Regions from separate parts of the Rhizobium sp. SVR5-2C genome, predicted to be linked through region 2. Evidence: predicted binding sites of a transcription regulator. Region 2 holds the regulator's gene; the other holds the start of a gene.

Region 1 (8,694 bases), on a different contig from region 2:
GAATATCGATGCGGACGGCGCGCTTGCCGAGAAAACGGAAGCCGGCGAGCTTGTAGAAGGCCCGCTCGAAGCTCGGATCGGTCACGACGGACGTGCGGCCGGCAGCAAGCACCGGAATGAGATCGCCATAACCCGGCTTTTCCAGGCCGTCGTTTTTCAAGGCCCAAAGCAGGGTGATAAGTTCGGCCGGAGCCGGCTTGAGAAGTGCCGGAACGAAAATGTGGTACGCGCCGAAGCGAACACCATAACGGCGCATGGAAGCGCGCGCGTCCTGATCCAGCGACTTCACTTCTTCCGTCACGTCGCGGCGGAAGAGCACGCCGAGATTTTCGACGAGTTGAAAAGCAAGTCCCTTAGCAAGGCCCTGCAGGTCCTCAGCGCGCGAAAGATCATCGAGCGACTTCAGAACCGTGCTGATATGGTGATTGACGAAGCGTTCGATGCGCGCGGCAACGTGATCGCGCGCGTTCCCCGTGAGCTGTTCGTCGGCGAGCAGGATAACGCGGGGGCGCATGATGTGGTCGCTGCCGGCAAGGCGGGCGATCGGATCGCCGAGCCAGCGGACGAGACCGTCAGAACTTATCGCCAGATCGCTGTTTCCGGCAGCATGGAGGCGTGCGGCACGAGCCTCGAATTCCAGGGCAAGCGCCTTTTGCGAAGCAGCCTGGATTGCCTTTGCATCCGGTCCGTCCGCACCCGAAATGGGAGTAAACCGAAAACCGGACAACTGTCCCACATGATGTCCTTCAACAAAGACATCGCCATTCACACTGATTTCAGCTTCCAGCATCGCATTCTCTCTCAGGCGCTTCATGAGCACAGATGTCCTGCGATCAACAAAGCGTTTCGTCAACCTCTCATGTAACGCATCGGACAATCGATCTTCGATTTCCCGCGTCTTTTCCTGCCAGTGTGTCGGATCGGCAAGCCAGCCGGGTCGATTCGACACATAGGTCCAGGTTCTTATCTGCGCGATTCGTGCCGAAAGCGTGTCAATTTCGCCGTCCGTACGATCCGCGCGATGCACCTGCTCTGCGAGAAACCCCTCGTTCACCGTGCCATGGCGCACGAGATCGGAAAAGAGGGTCGAGATCAGATCGGCATGCTGTGCCGGCGTGATACGCCTATAGTCCGGCAGCGCGCAAGCTTCCCATAACTTCTCCACGCGCTGCGGACTGGTAGCCAAGTCAATAACTTCCGGATAGCGAGCCAGTTGCTCCAGCGCTTGCTGGTCGACGGCGGGCAAAGCACGCGTCAAGCCTTGCTCGCGCGGCGGAGTTTCCAGACTTGCCCGCAACGAGCGTATCGAGGAGAAATCGAGTTCCTTCGTCCGCCACTGCAAAACTTTGACATTGTCGAATTCGTGCGCCTCCATCCGCTGCACCAATTCTTCGTCGAAAGGCTGCACTTGGCCCGTCACCCCGAAGGTGCCATCACGCATATGACGGCCGGCGCGCCCGGCAACTTGTCCGAGTTCGGCGGGATTGAGATTGCGGAACTGATAGCCGTCGAATTTGCGGTCCTGCGCAAAAGCGACGTGATCGACATCCAGGTTGAGGCCCATCCCGATCGCATCGGTCGCCACGAGGTATTCGACATCGCCTGCCTGGTAGAGTGCGACCTGGGCATTTCGGGTGCGTGGGCTCAGCGCGCCGAGAACAACGGCGGCCCCTCCACGCTGGCGCCGAATCAATTCCGCAATGGCGTAGACCTCATCTGCCGAGAAGGCGACGATAGCCGTCCGCTGGGGAAGACGGGTGATCTTCTTTTGACCGGCATAGAGGAGTTGCGACAGTCTTGGACGCTCGACAACGGTAATACCCGGCAGGAGCTGCTGGAGAATGGGACGCATCGTACCAGCGCCGAGTAGCAGCGTTTCGTCGCGGCCGCGCAGATGCAGAATACGGTCGGTGAAGATATGGCCGCGTTCGAGATCGCCGGCGAGCTGGACCTCGTCGATGGCGACAAAGGCTGCCTTTGTCTCGCGCGGCATGGCCTCCACTGTACACACGGAAAAGCGCGCATTCGGCGGAGAGATTTTCTCCTCGCCAGTGACGAGCGCGACGTTCTGCGCGCCGACTTTTTCGACCACACGCGTATAGACCTCACGCGCCAGCAGACGCAGCGGCAGCCCGATCACGCCGGTACCGCTCGCAACCATGCGCTCGATAGCATAGTGGGTCTTGCCTGTATTGGTCGGCCCGAGCACCGCGGTCACGCCGCGCCCGCTCAGTATCATGGGCTGCGATGTCAGTTTCATTGTCCATGCAAGTGAGGCGGGGAGCCTCAGGGTCAAGGGCGCTTTGTTTCCAAAGCAGACAACACATGGACAGGTGCCTCTTCAAACGCAAGAGGCGAGCTGCAAACTCGATTCAAAAAATGGCGCTAAGTCGCTGTTTTCAGATTCGGAACAGCCTGAGAACGAATCAGCGACGAATCGGTGACTCTCCGTGATTCAGCTTTTGTTCACGGCTAAGTATTGGTTTTGAATCGGTTTTTCCTACTAGATGCTGAATCAGGCCACACGCCGCGTCCTAGTTTCGGAAGCCGGATTCGCACCGATAGGCACTCCGTCGTACCGCACCCGCATTAACCATTGATCAAATGCAGAACGAATCGCCTACGAATCACCGACACCCGGAGTTTCCGGATTTGTTCACCGCAACATGTTGTATTTGAATATAATTTTAACCATAAAGCTCGAATGGAAAGCTGACCATGCGCCGCTGTTTGAGCGGCTTTGTTAAGATTTGAACGGCGCGCCTGCGCAATGCACCGATAGGCAGAAAAATCACCGGCGTCTCATCCCAACCGGGAACAAAAAAGACAGATGCGTGTTTATTGTCCATTCGTCACGGCGAATTGGAGGAATTCAAAACATGCTCGGAACAATACTTCTTATTATTCTTATTCTGCTCCTGCTTGGTGCCCTGCCGAATTGGGGTTATAGCCGTGGCTGGGGCTATGGACCTTCCGGCGGTTTGGGGCTAGTTCTCATTATCGTTCTTATCCTTGTTTTAATGGGCCGAATTTAGCGGCTTGTAACCTACGGAGAAAAGACATGATGAAGAAAATTGCCATTGTAGCCGCTATGGTAGGCGCACTTGCGGCCTGCACCCCGACTGAACAAGGAACGGCAATCGGCGCCGGCACTGGGGCGATCATTGGTGGCGCTGTGAGCAACAGCTGGGGCGGCGCTGCAGTCGGCGCTGTTGCCGGTGGTCTTGCTGGGGCGCTGATCGGCCAGTCCGTGGAACACCGCGGCTACTGCGTCTATCGCGACCGGTATGGCCGCCGCTACGAAGCACGTTGCCCACGCCGTTACTGAGAACTGCCATTAGAAGGGTTCAGACGGGCGCTTCGGCGCCCGTTTTTGTTTATGCTCGCCGTCAACAATATGTTGACGATCGGTCATGAAAGGCAAATCTACCGCGCTTCGGGCGTAAGGCGCATATTCTTTCTGAAGATCACGGCAGTAAGCCTGTGTAAGAAAGGAACGGGGTCTCATGGCTCAGATCATTTTGAATTCCGCTCTCGCCATACTTGTCGCGGCTGCATTTCTCACGACAACCGCCGCCGCCCTGCGCGGCGACGATCGGGCGGCGCAGAGAGTTCCGGTCAAGGCAAGGAACGAGCGCCACCGTAGGTGACGCAAGCTTCATCGCGCAGACTTAGACGAAGAACTGGCCGCCATTCGCCGTAATCGTCGATCCGGTGATGAAGCCGGCATCGTCCGACACGAGGAAGGTAACGCAGCGGGCGATTTCTTCCGGGTCGCCAAGGCGGCCGACAGGGATCTGAGGAATGATCTTTTCGTTGAGTACCTTCTCGGGAACGGCAAGAACCATTTCCGTACCGATATATCCCGGGCAGACGGCGTTGACTGTAATGTTCTTCGCCGCCCCTTCCTGCGCAAGGGCCTTCGTAAAGCCGAGATCGCCTGCCTTGGCGGCTGAGTAGTTCACCTGTCCCATCTGGCCCTTCTGGCCGTTGATGGACGAGATGTTGACGATCCGTCCGAAGCTGCGGTCGCGCATTCCGCCCCAGACCTGGTGCGTCATGTTGAACAGGCCCGTGAGGTTCGTATTGATGACGTCGTGCCACTGCTGCGGCGTCATCTTGTGGAACATTGCGTCGCGGGTGATGCCGGCATTGTTGACCAGCACTTCGACCGGACCGAGTTCGTCCGCTACTTTGTCGATGCCCTTACCGCAAGCGTCGTAATCCGAAACATCCCACTTGAAGACCGGAATGCCGGTCACCTCATGGAAGGCCCTCGCCTTTTCGTCATTGCCGGCATAGTTGGCAGCGACCCTGTATCCCGCGTTCCTGAGCGCCATCGAAATGGCGGCGCCGATTCCACGGGTGCCGCCGGTGACCAGAGCCACTCTGCTCATATTTCGCTCCCCTCGTTTTAGTTCCGCCTTTGCTCAGGCGCTGGTGAATCGTTGGTTCCAAGGTCTATTCAGAGCGCCTCGAAGCACATGGCGACGCCCATGCCGCCGCCGATGCAAAGAGTGGCAAGCCCCTTCTTTGCGCCACGCCGTTTCATTTCGAAGAGCAAGGTGTTGAGGACGCGCGCCCCGGATGCACCGATCGGATGGCCGATCGCAATTGCTCCTCCATTGACGTTGACGACTGCGGGATCCCAGCCAAGATCCTTGTTCACTGCGCAGGCTTGAGCCGCAAAGGCCTCATTTGCCTCGACCAGATCGAGGTCTCCGACAGACCAGCCTGCCTTCTCAAGCGCCTTGCGCGACGCAGGGATCGGGCCGGTGCCCATGACCTGGGGATCGACGCCGGCCGTTGCCCAGGAGACGATGCGTGCAAGCGGCTGAACCCCGCGCCTGCCGGCTTCTGCTTCCGTCATCAGCACGGCAGCTGCCGCACCGTCATTGATCCCTGAGGCGTTCCCTGCTGTTACCGTGCCGTCCTTATCGAAGGCCGGCCGAAGCTTCCCCATGGTATCGAGCGTTGCTCCGTGACGGATATATTCGTCGGCATCGACCGTCACATCACCCTTGCGCGTCTGTATGATGAAAGGAACGATCTCGTCCTTGAAGCGGCCCGCCTTCTGGGCAGCTTCGGCTTTATTCTGCGAGGAGACCGCGAACTCATCCTGATCGGCACGGGAGAGCTGCCACTGACGAGCGACGTTTTCGGCCGTGATGCCCATGTGGTAGCCATAGAAAGCATCCATCAGGCCGTCCTTGATCATGGTGTCGACCATTTTCATGTCGCCCATCTTGGTGCCACCGCGCAGGTGCGCGGCATGGGGTGCCATCGACATGGACTCCTGGCCACCGGCGACGATGATCTTTGCATCCCCCATGGCGATCTGCTGCATGCCGAGCGCCACGGCGCGCAGCCCCGAGCCGCAAAGCTGGTTCACGCCCCAGGCCGTCGCCTCCTTGGAAACCCCTGCTTTCATGGCCGCCTGGCGAGCCGGATTTTGCCCTTCTCCTGCTTGAAGCACCTGGCCGAGGATGACCTCGTCGACTTCCGCCGCATCAACGCCCGCACGCTCGAGCGCGCCCTTGATGGCAGTTGCTCCAAGCTCGTGCGCCGGGACAGTGGCGAATGCACCATTGAAAGAGCCGACCGCTGTGCGGGCTGCGCTGGCGATGACGATCGATGAATTGCTCATGGGGGCCTCCTCGTTTCCTTCATCATTTATAAGTTGAAACTGGCAAAGCTTTGGCGCCGAGTCAAACGGCAACACGATGACAACGCAATTTTCGTGAGCGCTTACGAAAATGCAATTTTATGCCTTTAGGCAAAGGAGTTGCCGCATCGCACAAAGAGATTGTCACCGGGCTTCTTTTGCGTCTACAGTCTGTAGCGGAGGAGTATCCATAACAATCAGACGGGGATCAGGAGACTGATATGGCCAAGAACGAGGGTCAGATAATTATCAAGAAATACGCCAACCGCCGCCTCTACAACACGGGCACCAGCACCTACGTGACGCTGGAAGATTTGGCGGAGATGGTAAAAAAGGGGGAGGACTTTACGGTACAGGATGCAAAGACCGGTGACGACATCACGCATTCGGTCTTGACCCAGATCATCTTCGAGCAGGAATCGAAGACAGGGAACACCTTGCTGCCTATTTCCTTCCTGCGTCAGCTCATCACCTATTATGGCGATCAAATGCAAATGGTGGTTCCGACCTTCCTGGAACATTCCATGCGCGCCTTCACCGAACAGCAGTCTCAGATGCGCGAGCAAGTGACCCGTGCCTTTGGCGAAACGCCGCTCGGCAAGAACCTGCAGCTGCCGATGCAGATGGTCGAAGAGCAGGTCCGCCGCAACACCGAGATGTTCCAGCAGGCCATGCAAATGTTCTCTCCGTTTATGACGCCCCCTGCAAAGGAGACGAAAAAGACAGAGTCGAAGGACATCGACGAGCTGAAGGAACAGCTGCGGGCGCTGCAGAACAAACTCGATAGTCTTTAAGGCTCAGAGCCCGATCGACACATCGCGCCCGGCGCTGCGGATCGAAACGGCAAATCCGCCGATCACGTCTATCAGCGCAACCGTCATCAGGATGAAGAATACCTGCGTTGCCGCGTCCTGCACGAGCAGGAACTCGACCAGGAAGGCGATGAATACCAGCATCGACAACATATGGTTGACTAGGCTGCCGGATCCGTGGCGGGTAGCCCGCAAGAGCTCGAAAAACAGAACCACCAGAGCCACGACGATGAAGAGATCGCCAAGCGACATGCTCCAGATCGCACCGGAAATCATCGAAAGAACGATGACGTCCTGTTGAAGCGCGGGAATACCACCGCTGCCCATCAAGCCGAGCATCGCCATATTGTAAAGAATAAACGGAATTACCATCAACGGCACTGCAGCGATCATCTTGTCATTTCCCCCTCTTTGACGAGGGGAATACTGCAGCAGATCTCGACGCAACTTCAAGTCGTCGTAATAGATAAATGCTCAAAAGCAAAAGGCCGGCGTTGAAGCCGGCCTTTTAAATCCTCGCGGACCAGAACCTGAAAGCTTATGCGCTTTCCTTCGGCGTCAGAACCTGACGGCCGCGATACATACCGGTCTTCAGATCGATATGATGCGGACGGCGCAGTTCGCCGGAGTTCTTGTCTTCAACATAAGTCGGAGCCTTGAGTGCGTCTGCAGAACGGCGCATACCGCGCTTGGACGGGCTCGTTTTTCTCTTCGGTACAGCCATTTTTACATACTCCAATTCACAGGCAACACATTCCCGGCCAAGCTGGCGGCCGAAACGGACGTATCGCGATTTCGGAAATTTCGCGCGCTTATACATGCCTTGAAGTTGGTTGACCAGTCCCCAAACGCATTTTTTGCGATTCTGGCGAATGACGGTTCAGGCTTCGTCTTCAGGGACGATCCAGGGCTCGGCCCGGGCGGCAGCTTCCCACTTCAACCAGGCGGGATGCGCCTTCACGGCCGCCATGTAACTCAGCGTATCGCCGGCGGTCACGAGAACATAGACATCGAAGCGGTTGACGACCGGGGCAAACATCGCATCGGCGGCCGAGAAGGCACCGAAAAGGAAGGGACCGCCGGAGGCGGCGCGCATTTCCCGCCAGACCGTTTCGATGCGCGCAACGTCGTCCATCACGCCATCGGGAAGCGCAATCTTGGCCCTCGCGCGCCGGATATTCATCGGGCAAGCACCTCTGAGCGCCCGGAAGCCCGAGAGCATCTCCATGGAGACCGAGCGCGCCACCGCGCGCTGTGCGCGATCCCTGGGCCAGAGCCCCGCTTCCGGATAGAGCTCGGACACATACTCGATGATGGAAAGAGATTCCCAGACCTGCAGATTGCCGTGACGCAGAACCGGGACCCTGCCCGTCGGCGAGATTTCCCTGAAGCGCGGATTGCCTGCGGGAAAATCAAAGGGGATCAGAATTTCCTCGAAGGGAATTCCGGCCGCTTCCATCGCAATCCATGGCCGGAGCGACCATGAGGAATAATTTTTGTTGCCAATATAGAGAGTAAGCTTGTCCATGGGCCATCCGCGCTTTGATTTCGAAGCGAACTTACCGGCGCCCTGCGGCGGCGACCAATGAATAATTCATGCCCTAGTCATAAATGCATCTGATGTAATCGCCGGACCCTTGGGCCCGGCGCTCGATGACGGCTGCAAGCCTCCGAAGGCCACGGCCGGGTTTACCGGCCTTGCGATCGATCGGGTTCGGAAGGGAAACGGCCAGAAGGGCAGCCTGGCGCCGCGACAGCTTGGAAGCGGGTACCTTGAAGTGATAACGCGCCGCCGCCTCGATGCCGTAAATGCCCGGTCCCCACTCGGCGATGTTGAGATAGATCTCCATCAGCCGGCGCTTCGTCCAGACGAGATCCGAAGCCACCGCCAACGGCAGTTCGAGCGCCTTGCGCACAAAGGAGCGGCTGTTCCACAAAAACAGGTTCTTGGCCGTCTGCATGGGAATTGTGCTGCCGCCGCGAGTGCTTTCGCCATTGAGCGTATCTTCGACCAGCATACGCATTTCCCCCCAGTCCACACCGTCGTGGAAGCAGTATTGCCCATCCTCGGACATCATCACCGACTGGACGAGAACCGGCGAGATGTCATCGATAGAGACCCATTGCCGGTCGTAACCCCGCAAAAGCAAGAGATCACGCAGCATCAGGGTCGAGACGGGGTGAATGAAAGGGACAAGATAAACGAAGATCAGGACG
Region 2 (8,694 bases):
AGAGTGTGCACCATGGCGGAGAAGAGACCACGCTCACCGTTGGTGAAAATTGCATCATCCGCGAAGGCGTGACGATGAATACCGGGACCGTCGATTTCGGCGGCAAGACGATCGTCGGCAACAACAACCTGTTCCTTGCCAATTCGCACGTCGCCCATGACTGCCAAGTCGGCAGCAACGTCATCATGTCGAATAATGTCATGCTTGCCGGGCATGTAACGATTGAGGATCGGGTTATTCTCGGCGGTGGATCGGCGGTTCATCAGTTCACGCGCGTCGGCCGTCAGGCCTTCGTCGGCGGCCTTTCCGCCGTCAGCTACGATGTCATCCCCTACGGCATGCTGAATGGAAATCCCGGCTTGCTCGGCGGTCTTAATGTCGTCGGCATGACGCGTGCCGGGATCGATCGCGCCGTCATCCATACAGTGCGGCGCGCCTACAAGGCGATCTTCGAGGGCTCCGGATCGATCCGCGACAACGCGGCGGCGATCCGCGACGAATACGCCGATTGCGAGCAAGCGATGCACATCCTCGACTTCATCGCCGCCGAGAGCGATCGCGCGTTGTCATCGCCGACACGAGGACAGAAAGGCTGACCCTTGTCTCCCGCCGGTGATACCGACAAAGGCCGTCTGGCGATCATTGCGGGGAACGGTCTTCTGCCCTCCTACGTCGCCGAGGCGGCGCGGGCAGCCGGCGAGAATCCATTTGTGATCTCGTTGAAGGGAGAGCTCGACCGGTCATGGGAGGGCTACGACCATGCGGTGATCGGCGTCGGTGATTTCGCGGCACTGGACGGACTTTTCAATCGTCACAACATCACCCGTGTGGTGATGTCGGGCGGCGTTCGCAGGCGTCCCGAATGGCGGGAGGTGCGGCCGACCTGGCGGACGATCGCGAAGATGCCGGCCGTGGTGCGGACCCTGCTTTCGGGCGGCGACGACACGGTGCTGCAGATGGTTATCAAGCTCATCGAGGATAACGGCCGCCGGGTCATTGGTGCGCAGGACATTGCGCCGGACTTGCTGGCGGCTGTTGGGTCGATCGGCGCCCTGTCGCCGGGAGAGGACGACAAAACCGATATCCTGAAGGCTGCACAAGCCGCCGAGGCGCTCGGCGCGCTCGACGTCGGGCAGGGTGCTGTCTCGGTCGGCGGGCGCATTGTGGCGCTGGAAGGCGTCGAGGGGACCGACGGCATGCTTGAGCGTGTTGCTGCGCTGCGGGCTGCCGGGCGGGTCTCGCCGCGCCGGCGCGGCGTACTGGTTAAGCTCTGCAAGCCGCAGCAGGATATTCGCGCCGACCTGCCGTCGATCGGGCTGTCGACCGTGACAAACGCGAAGAAGGCCGGGTTGGCGGGCATTGCCATTGAGGCCGGCCGCGCGCTTGTGCTAGATCGGCAGACAGTGATCAAGGCGGCCGACGAGGCGGGACTCTTTGTCTGCGGACTCGATCGCGGCTTGCCGTCATGGGGGCTGCAATGAAGCTCGCGATCGTCGCCGGTGAAGTTTCCGGAGATCTTCTCGGGGCCGATCTCGTGGCGGCGCTGAAGCGAAGACAGCCTGGAATCGAGTTGGTCGGCGTCGGCGGCGACGCGTTGGAGGCGCAGGGGTTAAGGTCGCTCTTCGACTTCTCCGAACTTTCGATCATGGGCATCACACAGGTGCTCGGTAAGCTTCCGAAGCTTGTTGCGCTCATCAGGCAGACGGCGGCTGCGATCATCGCGGCAAGGCCAGATGTTCTGGTCATCATCGACAGTCCCGATTTCACGCATCGCGTGGCTAAACGAGTCCGCGAAGCCTTGCCGGATTTGCCGGTCATCAATTATGTCTGTCCCAGTGTATGGGCGTGGAAAGAATATCGCGCGCAAGCGATGCTGGGCTATGTCGACCACGTGTTGGCCGTTCTGCCGTTCGAGCCACAAGTGATGGAGCGGCTGGGCGGGCCGCCGACGACCTATGTCGGTCACCGGTTGACGGCTGATCGGGATCTCGTCGCCGCGAGGGGCCGTCGCGTCGCGCGTGGGATTTCAGGCGACCGCCAGAAAACCATCATGCTGCTGCCCGGGTCGCGCTCGACAGAGATCACGAGGCTAATGCCCTATTTCGAGGCCGCCGTGAACGAGCTCGTTGCACGAAACGGCGGCATGCGTTTTGTCATGCCGACCGTCAGCCGCCGCGAAGCTGTCGTCCGCGAACTGGTCGGAAAGTGGAAGGTCCAGCCCGACATCCTGATCGGGAATGATGCAAAATGGCGCGCCTTTGGCGAGGCAGACGCAGCACTCGCCGCATCCGGCACAGTCGTCCTCGAGTTGGCTCTGACCGGCGTTCCGACCGTCTCGACATACAAGACGGACTGGATCATGACAATGCTGACCTCCCGGATAAAAACCTGGACGGCATCAATTCCAAATCTGATCGCCGACTACGCCGTGGTGCCGGAATATTTCAACGACGTCTTGCGCGGCGGCGGTCTTGCCCGCTGGATGGAGCAACTGTCGCAGGACACGCTGCAGCGGCGCGCGATGGTGGAGGGCTTCGACCTCGTCTGGCAGCGCATGCAGACCGAAAAACCGCCTGGCGAGCGGGCGGCGGATGTTGTTCTCGACGTTCTGGACAAGAAAAAACCCGGTCATCACTGACCGGGTTTTTTGTCGGGCGAGGCGGCTTAGCGCTTCGAAACCGGCACGTAATCGCGCTGCGGTTCACCCACATAAAGCTGGCGCGGACGGCCGATACGCTGCTGCGGATCTTCGATCATCTCGTTCCACTGGGCGATCCAGCCAACGGTGCGCGCCAGAGCGAAGAGAACGGTGAACATCGTCGTGGGGAAGCCCAGAGCCTTCAGCGTGATGCCGGAATAGAAGTCGATGTTCGGATAGAGCTTCTTCTCGATGAAGTATTCATCGGTCAGCGCAATGCGCTCGAGTTCCATCGCGACTTCGAGAAGCGGATCGTCCTTGATGCCAAGTTCGCCGAGAACTTCATGCGTCGTCTTCTGCATGATCTTGGCGCGCGGATCGTAGTGCTTGTAGACGCGGTGACCGAAGCCCATCAGGCGGAACGGATCATTCTTGTCCTTGGCACGGCCGATGTATTCCGGAATGCGGTCGACCGAGCCGATTTCCGAAAGCATGTTGAGCGCTGCTTCGTTTGCACCGCCGTGTGCCGGACCCCAAAGGCAGGCAATGCCGGCTGCGATGCAGGCAAACGGATTGGCGCCCGAGGAACCGGCGAGACGAACCGTCGAGGTCGATGCGTTCTGCTCGTGATCGGCATGCAGGATGAAGATGCGATCCATGGCGCGCGAGAGAACCGGATTGACGGTGTATTCTTCGCAAGGAACGGCAAAGCACATGCGCAGGAAGTTCGACGCATAGTCGAGATCGTTCTTCGGATAAACGAAGGGCTGGCCGATATGGTACTTGTAGGCCATGGCGGCAAGCGTCGGCATCTTTGCGATCATGCGCAGGCTTGCGACCATGCGCTGATGCGGATCGGTGATGTCGGTCGAGTCGTGATAGAAGGCCGACAGCGCGCCGACACAGCCGCACATCACAGCCATCGGATGCGCATCGCGGCGGAAGCCGGTGAAGAACCGCGACATCTGCTCATGCACCATCGTGTGATGCGTGACGCGATAATCGAAATCCTTTTTCTGAGCAGCCGTCGGCAATTCGCCGTAGAGCAGCAGATAGCAGACTTCGAGGAAGTCGCCATGTTCGGCGAGCTGTTCGATCGGATATCCGCGATGCAGCAGAACGCCTTCGTCGCCGTCGATATAGGTGATCTTTGATTCACAGGCCGCGGTCGAGGTAAAACCAGGGTCGTACGTGAAGGCACCGGTGTTTTTATAGAGTGCACCAATATCGATGACGTCCGGCCCGATCGTCCCGCTTTTCACGGAAAGATTGGCGGACTTCTCGCCGATTTTGATTGTTGCGCTTTGATCAGTCATGGTGATCCTCCAACTGGCGGGGGCGGCGCCATAAAAGCGCCACAGGGGTTAAGCGTCCTCAGCGATTGCTATATGATCGAGACGCTAATGCCAAGTTACCGTGACGTCATTTTGTGCATCGCAGTATCAACTTTTGGGCACTGCTGCGATGACAGAAATGCATAGCGGAAGCCGATGCTTGGCTCGGCTTTTTCAGGCTGCATGTGTTTGTCTTTTTTCCGTCATTTATTTATTGCTGAAACCCTCTCTAGACGGCATTCTGGTTGTATTTTAAGGCGCTGCCGGACTGGGGTACATGCCGGAGTTGAGAACGAGCGAAACGCACATCGGCTCGTCAGCAGGTGTTGCAGACAAGCTGCCGCGCGGACGTCTCCCCGCGCCGGTCGACGCTGCGCGATGGCACTTGCAGCGCACGCAAAACAATCGCCCGCGGCTAGCTGCCGTTCCCCAGATGCGCGTACATCTCCAGGCCTCTGTTCTGCGGATGGCGGGCGAGGAAACGGCGCATGGCGCACGGCTGCTGTTTGCGCCCGTCTTTCTGGGGCTGGGTGCGGCAATCTGGTTTGTCGCCGGCGGCGGCGTTTCAATGCGCTCCTCGGGCCTCTGCCTGTTTTTTATGCTTGCGGCGCTCGCCGTGACGAATCGCAACCGTGAGGTGCTGCGCGCTGTCCTGACGGCGCTTGCGCTCATCCTTTGCGGCATATTGGCCGCGCAATTCGAGACGCGGCGCGCGGCAACGCTGATGCTCGATTCCGCCGTGACCACGACGCTGACCGGCCGGGTCGAGCGGCGGGAAGGCGATGGCCGCGGCGGATGGCGTTACGTTCTATCTGTCCGGGCCACGGAGCAGCCGTTGTTGAAGCGGCCGCCGGCGCGGGTTACCGTCGTTGCACGAGGGCGGAAAGCCGAGTTCGAGACCGGCACCTGGCTGAAGGGCAGGGCGCGATTGACGCCCCCGGCCGGGCCAGCGCTCCCGGGCTTGAACGACTTTGCCGTCAAGACCTATTTTGACGGCATCGGCGCCAACGGCTTTTTCTATGGTGCGCCAGTGCCGGTGCCACCGGGGCAGGAGGACGCTCGAAATTTCGGCGAAAATTGGCTGGAATGGCTCTATCGCCTGCGCAGCAGTATTGGCGATCGCATAAGGTCGATCCTGCCCGGTGACACCGGTGCTTTTGCCGCCGCGCTGGTGACGGACGAGCGCCGGGCAATTTCCAGCGAGACGACAGAGGCACTCCGTCAGTCCGGTCTTGCCCATATCATCGCAATCTCCGGGCTCAACATGGCGCTGTCGGCGGGTATTTTCTTTGTCGGATTCCGTTCGATACTCAGCCTCTTTCCGGGTGTCGCTCAGGCCTATCCGACGAAAAAGATTGCGGCGGCGGGTGCTCTGGCGGCGGTGACGGCCTACTTCTTGATCTCAGGTTTTGCCGTTTCGGCCGAACGCGCCTTCATCATGATGGCAATCATGCTGGTTGCAGTCTTCTTCGACCGGCCCTCCATCAGCCTCCGCAATGTCGCGCTTTCGGCACTCCTCATCATCTCAATCTCGCCCTCCGAAATCATGGGTCCGAGCTTTCAGATGTCCTTTGCCGCCACTCTGGCGCTGGTCGCGGGATATGCGCTTTGGAAGGAGCGGCCGATGCGCGAAAGCCCTTTTTCAAAAATGCGATCGCTTCGGCTGTTGGTTTCCGTTTCCGGTTTTCTCGGCGGAATCCTGCTCACATCCGTCATCGGCGGCTTTTCGACAGCATTGTTCTCGATCGAGCATTTCCACCGGCTGACGGCCTACGGTCTGCCGGCCAACCTCGCGGCCATGCCGATCATTTCCTTCGTCATCATGCCTGCAGGCCTGCTTGCCATGCTGCTGATGCCCTTCGGGCTAGACGTGCTGCCGTGGAAGGTGGTGGGTTTCGGTCTCGATCTCGTAATCGCGGTTGCCAAGACGGTGTCGTCCTGGGGCGGCGACATCGGCGTGGGCAGGCTGCCCGGCTGGTATTTTCCGGCAGCGGTCGCCGGCTTCCTGCTGCTCACGCTGCTGCGCACCCGGCTTAGGCATATGGGAACAGCGATCATCGCCGGTTCAACGCTTGCCGTTGCGCTCATGCCCGGTAGAGCCGCGCCAGATGTCGTGATTGCCGAAGATGGAAGTCTTGTTGCAATCGTCAGGCAATCCGCTCTCGCCTCCAACCGCGAACGCCCGCCGGATTTCATTTTCGACCAGTGGAAACGAGCGCTGGTTATCGATGACCACCGGCCGCCAAAATTGCTTGATACCGCCTCGGCCCCGCCTTCGGCAAAAGACGGGGAGAGATTGAGGCTTTCTCCGACGCAACAGGAAGAAGCAAGAGATGCGATGCGGAACGCCGCTTCGGCAGGCCATTTCACCTGCGTCAAAAAAGCCTGGTGCACGGCAGAGCTCGAGAACGGCTCCATCCTCGCAGTGATCGAAAATGCGGCCTATTTCGGCCCGGCTTGCGACACAGCGGATATCGTCGTGACGCCGGTCAAGCTGCGGTCCGGCACCTGCCGATCCGGAGCAATGCTGTTTACCGGCGAAACCCTGAGGAAAACCGGCGCCGTCGAGTTACGCTTTGGAAACGGCGCCGCAGACGTCACAACCGCTTTCGAAACACTCGACCGCCCCTGGAGCCGGCACCGCGCCTATGATTGGCGCAGTGGCACATTTGCCGGGGATGCGTTGCCGGTTAGTGATAGCGGCGAATGAGGCCGACGAGCTTGCCTTGAACCTTGACGCGGTCCGGCCCGAAGATACGTGTCTCATATGCCGGGTTTGCGGCTTCAAGCGCGATCGAGGCTCCCTTGCGGCGGAACCGCTTGAGGGTCGCTTCCTCGTCATCGACCAGTGCGACAACGATGTCGCCGGGGTTTGCGGTATTTGAATTGCGGATAATGACCGTATCGCCGTCGAAGATGCCGGCGTCGATCATCGAATCGCCCTTGACCTCAAGTGCGTAGTGCTCGCCCGACCCCAGCATATCGGCGGGGACGGTGATGTCGTGGGTATTGTTCTGGATTGCCGAGATCGGCACGCCGGCCGCGATGCGGCCCATGACGGGAACGGAAACAGCACTGTTGTTGTCTTCGTTCGCCGGCTTCGGCGGGGCTGCTACCGGCTGCGGTTTGCCGAGGCTACCCTCGATGACGCTTGGCGAAAAGCCGCGGCGCGGCTGAATGCTCGGGCTGTAGGCCTCCGGAAGCTTGATCACCTCAAGTGCGCGAGCCCGGTTCGGTAGGCGACGAATGAAACCACGCTCCTCAAGCGCCGTAATCAGGCGGTGGATGCCGGATTTGGAGGCGAGATCCAGCGCATCCTTCATTTCGTCGAAGGATGGCGGGACGCCGGATTCTTTCATCCGCTCATGAATAAAGAGGAGAAGCTCCTGTTGTTTGCGCGTCAGCATCGAAGTTTAACCCCAGATTCGTGAAACAAAGCCAGAACAGACACTATATGTTCCATATGTGTTCCGCAAGTACCTAAATTTCGGTAAAACTTTTTCTGAAGTGCATTCATTTTGGGACTTTTTGTTTGCCGGGTCACCGCTTGCAGCTTGCATCGGGGGAACAGGCCGCGCAAATCTGGAGCACTGGAAAAATGGAGACGCGCCCGATGCCTCATCCACTGGATCACCTTGTCCTACCGGTCACGGACATCGACCTGGCGCGCGAGCGGCTGGGAAGGCTGGGATTTACCATTGCGCCAGAGGGCGGCCACCCGTTCGGAACGGAGAACGCTTGCATCTTCTTTGCCGACAAGACCTATCTCGAGCCGCTTGGTATCGAGAATGCGAAGAAATGTGAAACATCCGTGCGCGGGGGCAATGTTTTTGTGGCGCGCGACCAGGCTTTTCGCTTCCGGTGCGGCAATGACGGGTTTTCTGCGGTCGCTTTTAGCACAGAGGATGCGGACGCCGATCATTCTGCCTTCATGAATGCCAGGCAGAGCGGCGGCGACATGCTGGAGTTTTCGCGTCCGATCGAAATGCCGGATGGCTCGCAATCGACCGGCGCCTTCAAGCTCGCTTTTGCGGCCGATCTCAGGGCGCCGGATTTCTTTCTCTTTGCCTGCCAGCGCATCAATGCCTTTCCCGCCAACCATGACGCGCTGGAAAAACACGAAAATGGCGTAGCCGGTATTCGGGAGGTCGTGCTAAGCGCGCCGGAGCCAGAAGCGTTTGGCTCTTTCGTCCAACTGGCGGCGTCCGGGGCAAAGGTAGAGAGCACCAGTTTCGGCCTCGCAGTCACAACTCCCAACGTCAAAATCAGTCTGCTGTCTCAGGAGGGGATGGAAGCCTATTTCGATGTCGCACAGCCGTTGGCCGACAAGGGGCTCCGCGGCAGCGCCATCGTTTTCCGCACCCGAGATATTACCGTGACAGAGGCCCTTCTGGCTGCTAACGGGATGACCTATACACGCATCAGCAACAGAGTTCTGGTGAAGCCTGCGCCCGGCCAGGGTGCAATCTTCGCCTTTGAGGAGACCCCATGAGCAATACCAACTCCGAAGTCGCAGTCGGCGAAGGCGCCGGGCGCGTTGTGTTTTCCAACAGCGGCCGGCTGTCGCTGATTGCCGGTCCCTGCCAGATGGAAAGCCGCGAGCACGCCTTCATGGTCGCCGGCGTTTTGAGCGAACTCTGCAAGAAGCTCGGCATCGGCCTCGTTTACAAGTCGTCCTTCGACAAGGCGAACCGCACGTCGCTTTCCGCCCAGCGCGGCATC

Evidence for each region. Region 2 encodes LexA, which represses DNA repair genes until DNA is damaged. Its sites were predicted from a motif close to TGTTCNNNNTGTGTTCNG; they were not measured.
Region 1: ACPYOI_RS09815 (helicase-related protein) is a predicted target of LexA. The motif match lies at 2,407-2,424, and genes of this name have one in related genera.

What each region holds. Positions count from the first base shown of each region.
Region 1 is NZ_JBNDHT010000025.1:10,636-19,329, reverse strand. Features, by position in the region: gene ACPYOI_RS09815 (helicase-related protein) at 1-2,260, opposite strand, end outside; gene ACPYOI_RS09810 (DUF3309 family protein) at 2,880-3,035, shown strand; gene ACPYOI_RS09805 (YMGG-like glycine zipper-containing protein) at 3,062-3,328, shown strand; gene ACPYOI_RS09800 (hypothetical protein) at 3,507-3,650, shown strand; gene phbB (acetoacetyl-CoA reductase) at 3,672-4,397, opposite strand; gene ACPYOI_RS09790 (acetyl-CoA C-acetyltransferase) at 4,466-5,647, opposite strand; gene phaR (polyhydroxyalkanoate synthesis repressor PhaR) at 5,887-6,459, shown strand; gene ACPYOI_RS09780 (hypothetical protein) at 6,463-6,870, opposite strand; gene rpmF (50S ribosomal protein L32) at 7,016-7,201, opposite strand; gene ACPYOI_RS09770 (glutathione S-transferase family protein) at 7,358-8,005, opposite strand; gene mtgA (monofunctional biosynthetic peptidoglycan transglycosylase) at 8,079-8,694, opposite strand, start outside.
Region 2 is NZ_JBNDHT010000009.1:54,894-63,587, forward strand. Features, by position in the region: gene lpxA (acyl-ACP--UDP-N-acetylglucosamine O-acyltransferase) at 1-596, shown strand, start outside; gene ACPYOI_RS04530 (LpxI family protein) at 600-1,481, shown strand; gene lpxB (lipid-A-disaccharide synthase) at 1,466-2,638, shown strand; gene gltA (citrate synthase) at 2,665-3,954, opposite strand; gene ACPYOI_RS04545 (ComEC/Rec2 family competence protein) at 4,250-6,682, shown strand; gene lexA (transcriptional repressor LexA) at 6,663-7,379, opposite strand; gene ACPYOI_RS04555 (VOC family protein) at 7,586-8,464, shown strand; gene kdsA (3-deoxy-8-phosphooctulonate synthase) at 8,461-8,694, shown strand, end outside.